Regions from separate parts of the Streptomyces sp. NPDC056144 genome, predicted to be linked through region 1. Evidence: riboswitches for the same ligand, from Rfam matches in the RefSeq annotation. Region 1 holds a riboswitch; the other holds the start of a gene.
What was found. A riboswitch is a leader RNA that binds a small molecule or an ion and turns the genes downstream of it on or off. The one in region 1 is predicted to bind cobalamin.
Positions count from the first base shown of each region.

Region 2: linked by a shared signal. The riboswitch ahead of cobN (cobaltochelatase subunit CobN) and the one ahead of ACFC0Z_RS15875 (ABC transporter substrate-binding protein) in region 1 are both predicted to bind cobalamin.

Region 1 is NZ_JBHJVF010000004.1:408,700-412,872, forward strand. It holds gene ACFC0Z_RS15860 (SDR family NAD(P)-dependent oxidoreductase) at 1-355, shown strand, start outside; gene ACFC0Z_RS15865 (TetR family transcriptional regulator) at 394-987, shown strand; gene ACFC0Z_RS15870 (cold shock domain-containing protein) at 1,117-1,323, shown strand; cobalamin riboswitch at 1,421-1,545, shown strand; gene ACFC0Z_RS15875 (ABC transporter substrate-binding protein) at 1,630-2,697, shown strand; gene ACFC0Z_RS15880 (FecCD family ABC transporter permease) at 2,778-3,803, shown strand; gene ACFC0Z_RS15885 (ABC transporter ATP-binding protein) at 3,800-4,173, shown strand, end outside.
Region 2 is NZ_JBHJVF010000006.1:109,588-113,760, reverse strand. It holds gene ACFC0Z_RS19865 (precorrin-2 C(20)-methyltransferase) at 1-51, opposite strand, end outside; gene ACFC0Z_RS19860 (precorrin-8X methylmutase) at 48-701, opposite strand; gene ACFC0Z_RS19855 (cobalamin biosynthesis protein CobG) at 706-1,968, opposite strand; cobalamin riboswitch at 2,206-2,342, shown strand; gene cobN (cobaltochelatase subunit CobN) at 2,382-4,173, shown strand, end outside.

The sequences.
Region 1 (4,173 bases):
CGACGGCGGCCGGATCGTCAACATCTCCTCCGTCGCGACGAAGATGGCCTTCCCCGAGTCCGTGACCTACGCGATGACCAAGGGTGCCGTCGACACCATGACGCTCGCGCTCGCCAAGGAGCTCGGACCCCGGCAGATCACGGTCAACACCGTGGCCCCCGGCTTCGTCGCCACCGACATGAACGCGCGCCGCCGGACGACTCCGGAGGCGGCCGCGGCCCTCGCCGCCCACTCGGTCTTCGACCGGATCGGCGCCCCCGCCGACATCGCGGACGTCGTCGCCTTCCTCGTCTCCGACGACGCCCGCTGGATCACCGGCCAGTACCTGGACGTCTCGGGCGGCACCGTCCTCTGAGGGTTCCGCCCGGCAAGGCTCGATAGGGTGAGGCCACGATGACACGTTTCCGCGACAGCGTCCGGTCCCTCCTGCGCGAGCAGGTGCTCGACGCCGCCTACCGCCTCGTCGCCGCCGAGGGCTGGGGCGGCCTGCGCATGACCGGCATCGCGCGTGCCGCCGGCATCAGCCGCCAGACGCTCTACAACGAGTTCGGCTCGAAGGAGGCCATCGGCCAGGCCCTCGTCCAGCGCGAGCTGGAGGGCTTCCTCGTCGGCATCCAGCGCGAACTGGACTCCCACCGCGGGGAGTTGGAGGCCGCGGCGGCGGCCGGGGTCGGGTACACGCTCCAGCAGGCCGTGGACAACCCCCTCATCAAGAGCGTCCTGGTGGCCGCGCGCGGCGGCGACGACGACCTCCTCGCCTACCTCACCACCCGGCCGGAACCCGTCTTCGGGACGGCGATGACCCTGCTCGACGCGTACGCGATCGAGGCCTGGCCCGACGTGGACGAGGAGTCCCGCGGCCTCGCGGTCGAGACGATCGTGCGGCTCACGGTCAGCCACATCGTCCAGCCGGTGGCGTCCCCCGAGACCTCGGCGGCGCGCATCGCCCGGATCACGGCGCGGATCGCGTACCCCGGCGGGCGCTGAACCCCGCTTCCTCCCGCCTTCCTCTCTCCGTCCCTGCCGTGATCGACGGGCGACGGGCGCGCCGACGGGGTACACCTCGACTGAGACCCCCGTGACACCCCCATCGCCGATGACGACAGGGAGGCCGCCGTGGACGGCAGAAGCAAAGGGTTCGTGAAGTCCTTCAACCGTCGTGACGGATACGGGTTCGTCATCCCCGTCGGTTCCGAGGAACAGGTCTGGTTCAGCGCCGCCGACATCGAGGGCGAGGCCAGGACGCTCTCCGAGGGGCAGCAGATCACCTTCGTCCTCACCCTCGGCGAGGGCCGCTTCGAGGCCAAGGAGATCCGCCTCTGAGCTGTGCGGGTGCGAAGAGGGGCGCGGCGGGCGCGGTGGTACTGTGCCGAAGCCAGTCGCACCTGTGTACGCACCCGAACGGGCGAGTGCGCGGGTCAGGGAATCCGGTGGGAAACCGGAACTGACGCGCAGCGGTGAGGGCGACGGGCGGAGCATCGGCCACTGGGCGCGTGACAGGCCCGGGAAGGCGCTCCGTCCGGATGACCCCGAGTCCGAAGACCTGCTGGCGGCCCCGGCGTCGCGATGCCGTCCGGGGAGCACCGTACGACAGGCTCCGCGCTTGAGCCGTGACGCAGAGGAAGCCCCGTGCCGCTCGCACACCCCGTCCCTCGCCCTGCCCGGGCCCTGCTCCTGGCCCTGATCCCGACGCTGGTCCTGGTCCTGGCCGGCTGCGGCGGCGGAACCGCCCCGAAGCCGGCGGCGAAGAACCCGGAAGAGGGCACCGCCTCCGGATACCCCGTGACGCTCGACAACTGCGGCCAGCGCGTACGGATCGACCGCGCGCCGCAGCGGGCCGTGGCGCTCGACCAGGGAGCCGCCGAGATCCTGCTCTCCCTCGGCCTCGCCGACCGGATGGTGGGCACCGCGACCTGGACCGACCCCGTCCTCAAGGGACTTGAGGCCGAGAACGCGAAGGTCCCGCGCCTCGCCGACCGCTACCCCTCCTTCGAGAAGGTCCTCGGCACCGAACCCGACTTCGCCGCCGCCTCCTTCGGCTACACCCTCGGCAAGGGCGGTGTGGCGCCCCGCGAACAGTTCACGAAGCTCGGCGTCCCCACGTACCTCTCGCCGACCGACTGCGCCGACAAGGACAACAGCGGCGACGGCGACGGAGTCCGCACCAAGCCGCTCACCATGGAGACCGTGTACGGCGAAATCCGCGACCTGGCCCGGGTGTTCGGCGTGACCGGGCGCGGCGAGAAGCTCGTCGCCGAACTCGAGGGGCGGGTGACGAAGGCCGCTTCGGCGGGCGACTTCACCGACGCGACCGTCCTCTACTGGTACGCCAACGCCGAATCCCCCTACATGGCGGGCTGTTGCGGGGCGCCCGGCGTCATCACGCGCGCGCTCGGCGCGAAGAACGTCTTCGACGACACGCGCGAGGAGTGGCCCCAGATCAACTGGGAGAGCGTCGCCGACCGCGACCCCGACGTCCTCGTCATCGGCGACCTGACCCGCCGCTCCCAGTCCGCCGAGAGCGCCGCCAGGAAGATCGCCTTCCTGGAGTCCGACCCCGTCACCCGGAACATGACGGCGGTGCGGAAGAAGCGGTACGTGCTCCTCAGCGGCCAGGCCATGAACCCCACCCTGCGCACGGTCGAGGGCATCGAGAAGCTGGCGGCGGCGCTCCGCTCGTACGGGCTCGCGAAGTGAGCGCACCCACGAGCGCGCCCACGGGCGCGGACGCGAAGGCGCTGGCGAACGCGCCCGCTGGCACCCCCGCGAGCACCCCCGTGGGCTCCAGGAGCCCGGTGGCCCTGTGGGTCCTGGCCGGGCTCGGCCTCCTCGTCGCCTCCGTCGCCGTCGCGATCACCATCGGACCGGCTGACCTGCGCGTCGGCGAGGTCGGGTCCGTCGTCGCGGCCCACCTCGGCGGCGACCCGGCCGCCTCCGGCGTCTCGCCGATCCGGGACGGCATCGTCTGGAACCTCCGCCTGCCCCGTACCCTCCTCGCGGCCGTCTGCGGCGCCGGACTCGCCGTCTGCGGCGTGGTGATGCAGTCGCTGCTCCGCAACCCGCTCGCGGACCCGTTCGTCCTCGGCGTCTCCTCCGGTGCCTCGACCGGCGCCGTCCTGGTCGTCGTCCTCGGCGTCGGCGGGGGAGTCCTCTCCGTCACCGGCGGCGCGTTCCTCGGCGCGGTCGCCTCCTTCGCGCTCGTCCTGCTGCTCAGCCACACCCTCGGCGGCTCCACCGACCGCGTGGTCCTCGCGGGCGTCGCGGCGATGCAGCTCTTCTCCGCGCTGACCTCCTTCGTCGTCATGACGGCCGCCGACGCGGAGACCACCCGGGGCGTGCTCTTCTGGCTGCTCGGCTCGCTCGGCGGGGCCGGGTGGGGCGACGTGCGCGTCTGCCTCGCGGTGCTCGTGGCGGCCCTGCTCGTCTGCGGCGGGTACGCGCGGACCCTCGACGCCTTCGCCTTCGGCGAGGACGCCGCCGCGTCCCTCGGCGTCGCCGTCACCCGTACGCGTACCGTCCTGCTCTGCGCCACCGCGCTCCTCACGGCCGCGCTGGTCTCCGCCGCCGGGGCGATCGGCTTCGTCGGACTCGTCCTGCCCCACGCGGCCCGCGCCCTCGTCGGCCCCGGGCACGCCCGGCTCCTGCCGGTGTCGGCGCTCGCCGGGGCGGTGTTCCTCGTCTGGGCCGACACCCTCGCCCGTACGGTGCTGGATCCGCAGGAGGTGCCGGTGGGCGTGGTGACCTCGCTCGTCGGCGTACCGGCGTTCGTGCTCGTCCTCTACCGGACGCGGGGGACACGATGAGCACGAGTGTGGACGTGGGTACGGGACTTCGCGCCGAACGGGTCTCGCGGGCCGTCGACGGGACCCCCGTCCTCGACGGGGTCACCCTCGCCCCGCGCCCCGGCACCGTCACCGGCCTGCTCGGCCCCAACGGCTCGGGGAAGTCGACGCTCCTCCGGCTCCTCGCCGGTGTCCTCGCCCCCGACACCGGCGTCGTCACCCTCGACGGCGAACCCCTCGACCGGCTCGGCCGCAGGACCGTCGCCCGGCGGCTCGCCGCCGTCGAGCAACAGGCCGACACTCAGGTCGACCTGACCGTCCTCGACGTCGTCCGCCTCGGCCGGGTCCCGCACCGCAGGGCCTGGACGCCCGCGTCGGCGGCCGACGAGAC
Region 2 (4,173 bases), on a different contig from region 1:
GAGCCCGACCCCGTACAGCTTGCCCTTCGGGGTGCTCATCGCGGTGCTCATGCCTGTATCTCCGCTTCGTGCGCGAGCGCGTTGAGGGCGGCGGCCGTCATGGCGCTGCCGCCGCGCCGGCCCCGTACGACGAGGTATTCGAGGCCGAGGTCGTTCTCGGCGAGGGCGTCCTTGGACTCGGCGGCGCCGATGAACCCGACGGGTATGCCGAGGACGGCGGCCGGCTTGCCCGCGCCCTTCGCGATCATCTCCAGGAGGTGGAAGAGCGCGGTGGGCGCGTTGCCGATGGCGACGACGGAGCCTTCGAGGCGGTCGCGCCAGAGTTCGAGCGCGGCGGCCGAGCGGGTGGTGCCGAGCTCGGCGGCGAGGGCCGGGACGGCCGGGTCGGAGAGCGCGCAGAGCACCTCGTTGTCGGCGGGCAGCCGCTTGCGGGTGACGCCACTGGCGACCATCTGGGCGTCGCAGAGGATCGGCGCACCGGCCTGGAGGGCGGCACGGGCGTCCGCCACGACCCGCGGCGAGTAGGCGATATCGCTGACGAGGTCGGTCATGCCGCAGGCGTGGATCATCCGGACCGCCACCTGGGCGACGTCGGCGGGCAGGCCGTCGAGGTCCGCCTCGGCGCGGATCGTGGCAAAGGACCGGCGGTAGATCTCCGTCCCGTCCTTCTCGTAGTCGAACATCCTGGTGTTCTCGCTCATCTCGTCAGCGGATGGTGGTCGTGCGGGCCGTGGTGACCGCTTCGTGCAGGGCTGTACGGGGGGTGGCGGCGCCGTCCACCAGGTAGGCGCCGTCGGCGGTGGCGACGACGTCGACCCAGGCGCCGTGCGGGTGGCCGCAGCGGCGCTCGCAGCCGGAGTAGTGGACGGGGAGGGCCCTTCCGGGGAGGCCGCGTGCGGGGAGGCCGCCGGCCGGCCCCGGGGTCGCGTCGGCGCGGACGTCCGCGAGGGACTTGGCGCAGCCGGGGCGGCCGGTGCACGCGGTGACGTCCACCCAGGGGGAGCCGGGGTCGGTGATCAGGCCGTGGGCGGCCAGGTCCTCGTTTCCCGTGGCGCCCACGACCACCGCGCCGCGCCACGGCGTCAGCCGGATCTCCTCGGCGGGCAGCAGCGCCCGCAGCTGGGCGGCGGTGAGGCGGCCGAGGGGCGCGAGGACGTAGCGGGAGGCGGGGCCGAGCGGGCCGGGGGAGGGCGGGGCGCCGTGGAGCAGGATCGATGCGGCCGCCGGTACGGGCTCCGCCGCGATCCCGGCCCCCGCGAGGGCGCCGGCCAGGTCGGGGGCGTACCCCTCGGGGAGTTCGCCGACCCGCCAGGCGCCGGTCCCGGCCGCGCGGGCCGCGTCGAGGAAGGCCCCGGCGGCGGCGAGCGCGGCGCGGGGGGCGTCGGCCCCGGCGACGCGGAACGCCCGCCCGCCGACGTACAGACGGGCCGCGCCGCCGTCCACTGCGACCAAGGTCACATCCCCGCCGAGCCCCGCCACGTCCCCGCGGCCGTCGTCGAGGACGAAGAGGAAACGGCCGGAAAGCGCCGCCGCCCAGGGCGCGGCGCAGAGGAGGGCGTCGAGCTCGCGGGCCCACAACTGGACCTCGGGGCCGCCGAGTCCGTCGAGACCGGCGGCGGGGGAGACGACGATGTTGCGGACGCGCTCGTGCGTGGAGGAGGGCAGCAGGCCGGCCTCCGCGAGCAGCGCCGCGAGCTCCGTCCCGCAGTCGTCCGCGAGGCCCCGGAGCTCCGCGTTGCCCCGGGAGGTGATGCTCACCGAGCCGTCGCCCAGGGTCTCCGCCGCGTGCGCCAGGGCCTCGGCCTGACGTGCGGTCAGTCGGCCTGCGGGGAGCCGGAGTCGGGCCAGTCTCCCGTCGTCGGCGGCGTGCAGGCGCAGCGCTCCGGGGCAGGCGTCGCCACGGTCCCTTGTGCGGGGTTCGTCCCGTTCGGGCGTCGGGGGTGGGGTGGGCGGCATGGCGGCGAGCATACCCACGGGGATCGGGCCCCTCACCGGTCGCGATCCGGCCGATCCGTGCCCGCTGCCCGCGGGTGGCCCGGGTGCGATCCGTGTACGGGTCCCCGTGTGCGGCCCGCGTCCGGTCCGGGTGCGGCCCGCGTCCGGTCCGGGTGCGGTCCGCGTGCGGTCCGCGTGCGGTCCGCGTGCGGTCACGAGTGTGATCCGGTCGATCCCCCGGCTCTCTTCGGCCCGCCCCCGCCACGATCTAGGATGCAGATCGGCATGGGGTCCCAGGACCCCGGGGAGGAAGCCCGGTGAGAATCCGGCGCGGTCCCGCCACTGTGAGCCCGTTCCGGACCGCCCGGCACGGGTGAGTCAGGAACTCCCGCCGTCCACACGACCACCCGGGGCGCGGACAACCCCGAGGAAGGGCCTGCGTCGCCATGCTCCTGCTGCTGTCGCACTCCGACACCGACCTGCTCAGCGCCCGCGCGGCGAACACGGCCGCGACGGAGGCCGAAGGGGACGGTCTCGCGTACCGCTTCGCCAACCCCTCCCGAGTCCCGCTCGCCGACCTCCCCGGCCTCCTCGACGGCGTCGAGCTCGTCGTCGTCCGCCTCCTCGGCGGCCTGCGCTCCTGGCAGGAGGGGCTGGACGCGATCCACGCCGCCGGAAAGCCGGTCGTCGTGCTCAGCGGCGAACAGGCCCCCGACGCCCAGCTGATGGAGGCCTCGACGGTTCCCGTCGGCGTCGCGACCGAGGCGCACGCCTACCTCGCGCACGGCGGCCCCGCGAACCTGACGCAGCTGGCCCGCTTCCTCTCCGACACCGTGCTCCTCACCGGTCACGGCTTCGAGGCCCCGGCCGCCGCCCCCACCTGGGGCCCCCTGGAGCGCACCCCCCGTGCCACCGACGGCCCGACGGTCGCCGTGCTCTACTACCGCGCCCACCACATGAGCGGGAACACCGCCTTCGTCGGCGCCCTCTGCGACGCGATCGAGGACGCCGGGGCCCAGGCCCTCCCGCTGTACGTGGCCTCGCTGCGCGCCCCCGAGGAGGAGCTCGTCGAGACGCTCCGCGGGGCGGACGCGATCGTCACGACCGTCCTCGCCGCCGGTGGCACCAAGCCCGCCGAGGCGCAGGCCGGCGGCGACGAGGAGGCCTGGGACGCGGGCGCGCTCGCCGCGCTCGACGTGCCGATCCTCCAGGCCCTGTGCCTGACCGGCTCGCGTTCGGCGTGGGAGGAGAACGACGAGGGCCTCTCGCCGCTCGACGCCGCCAGCCAGGTCGCCGTGCCCGAGTTCGACGGCCGCCTCATCACCGTCCCGTTCTCCTTCAAGGAGATCGACGCCGACGGCCTGCCCGCGTACGTCGCCGACGCCGAGCGCGCGGCCCGCGTCGCCGGGATCGCCGTCCGGCACGCCCGGCTCCGCCACATCCCGAACGCCGAGAAGAAGCTCGCGCTCGTCCTCTCCGCGTACCCCACCAAGCACTCCCGCATCGGCAACGCCGTCGGTCTCGACACCCCCGCCTCCGCCGTCGCCCTGCTGCGCCGACTCATCGCCGAGGGGTACGACTTCGGGCCCGAGGCCGACCTCCCGGGGCTGGTCTCCGGCGACGGCGACGAGCTGATCTACGCCCTCATCGAGGCGGGTGGCCACGACCAGGACTGGCTGACCGAGGAGCAGCTCGCGAGGAACCCGGTCCGCATCCCGGCCGCCGACTACAAGCGCTGGTACGCGACGCTTCCGGCCGAGCTGCGCGAGCAGGTCGAGGAGCACTGGGGTCCGGCGCCGGGCGAGATGTTCCTCGACCGGTCCCGCAACCCGGAGGGCGACATCGTCCTCGCGGCGCTGCGGCGCGGGAACCTGCTGATCCTCATCCAGCCGCCGCGCGGCTTCGGCGAGAACCCGATCGCGATCTACCACGACCCCGATCTCCCGCCGTCCCACCACTACCTGGCCGCCTACCGCTGGATCGCCGCCCGCGAGGACGACGGCGGCTTCGGCGCCGACGCCATGGTCCACCTCGGCAAGCACGGCAACCTGGAGTGGCTGCCGGGCAAGAACGCCGGTCTGTCCGCCGCCTGCGGCCCGGACGCGGCGCTCGGCGACATCCCGCTGATCTACCCGTTCCTCGTCAACGACCCGGGCGAGGGCACGCAGGCCAAGCGGCGCGTGCACGCCACCCTGGTCGACCACCTCGTGCCGCCGATGGCCCGCGCCGACTCGTACG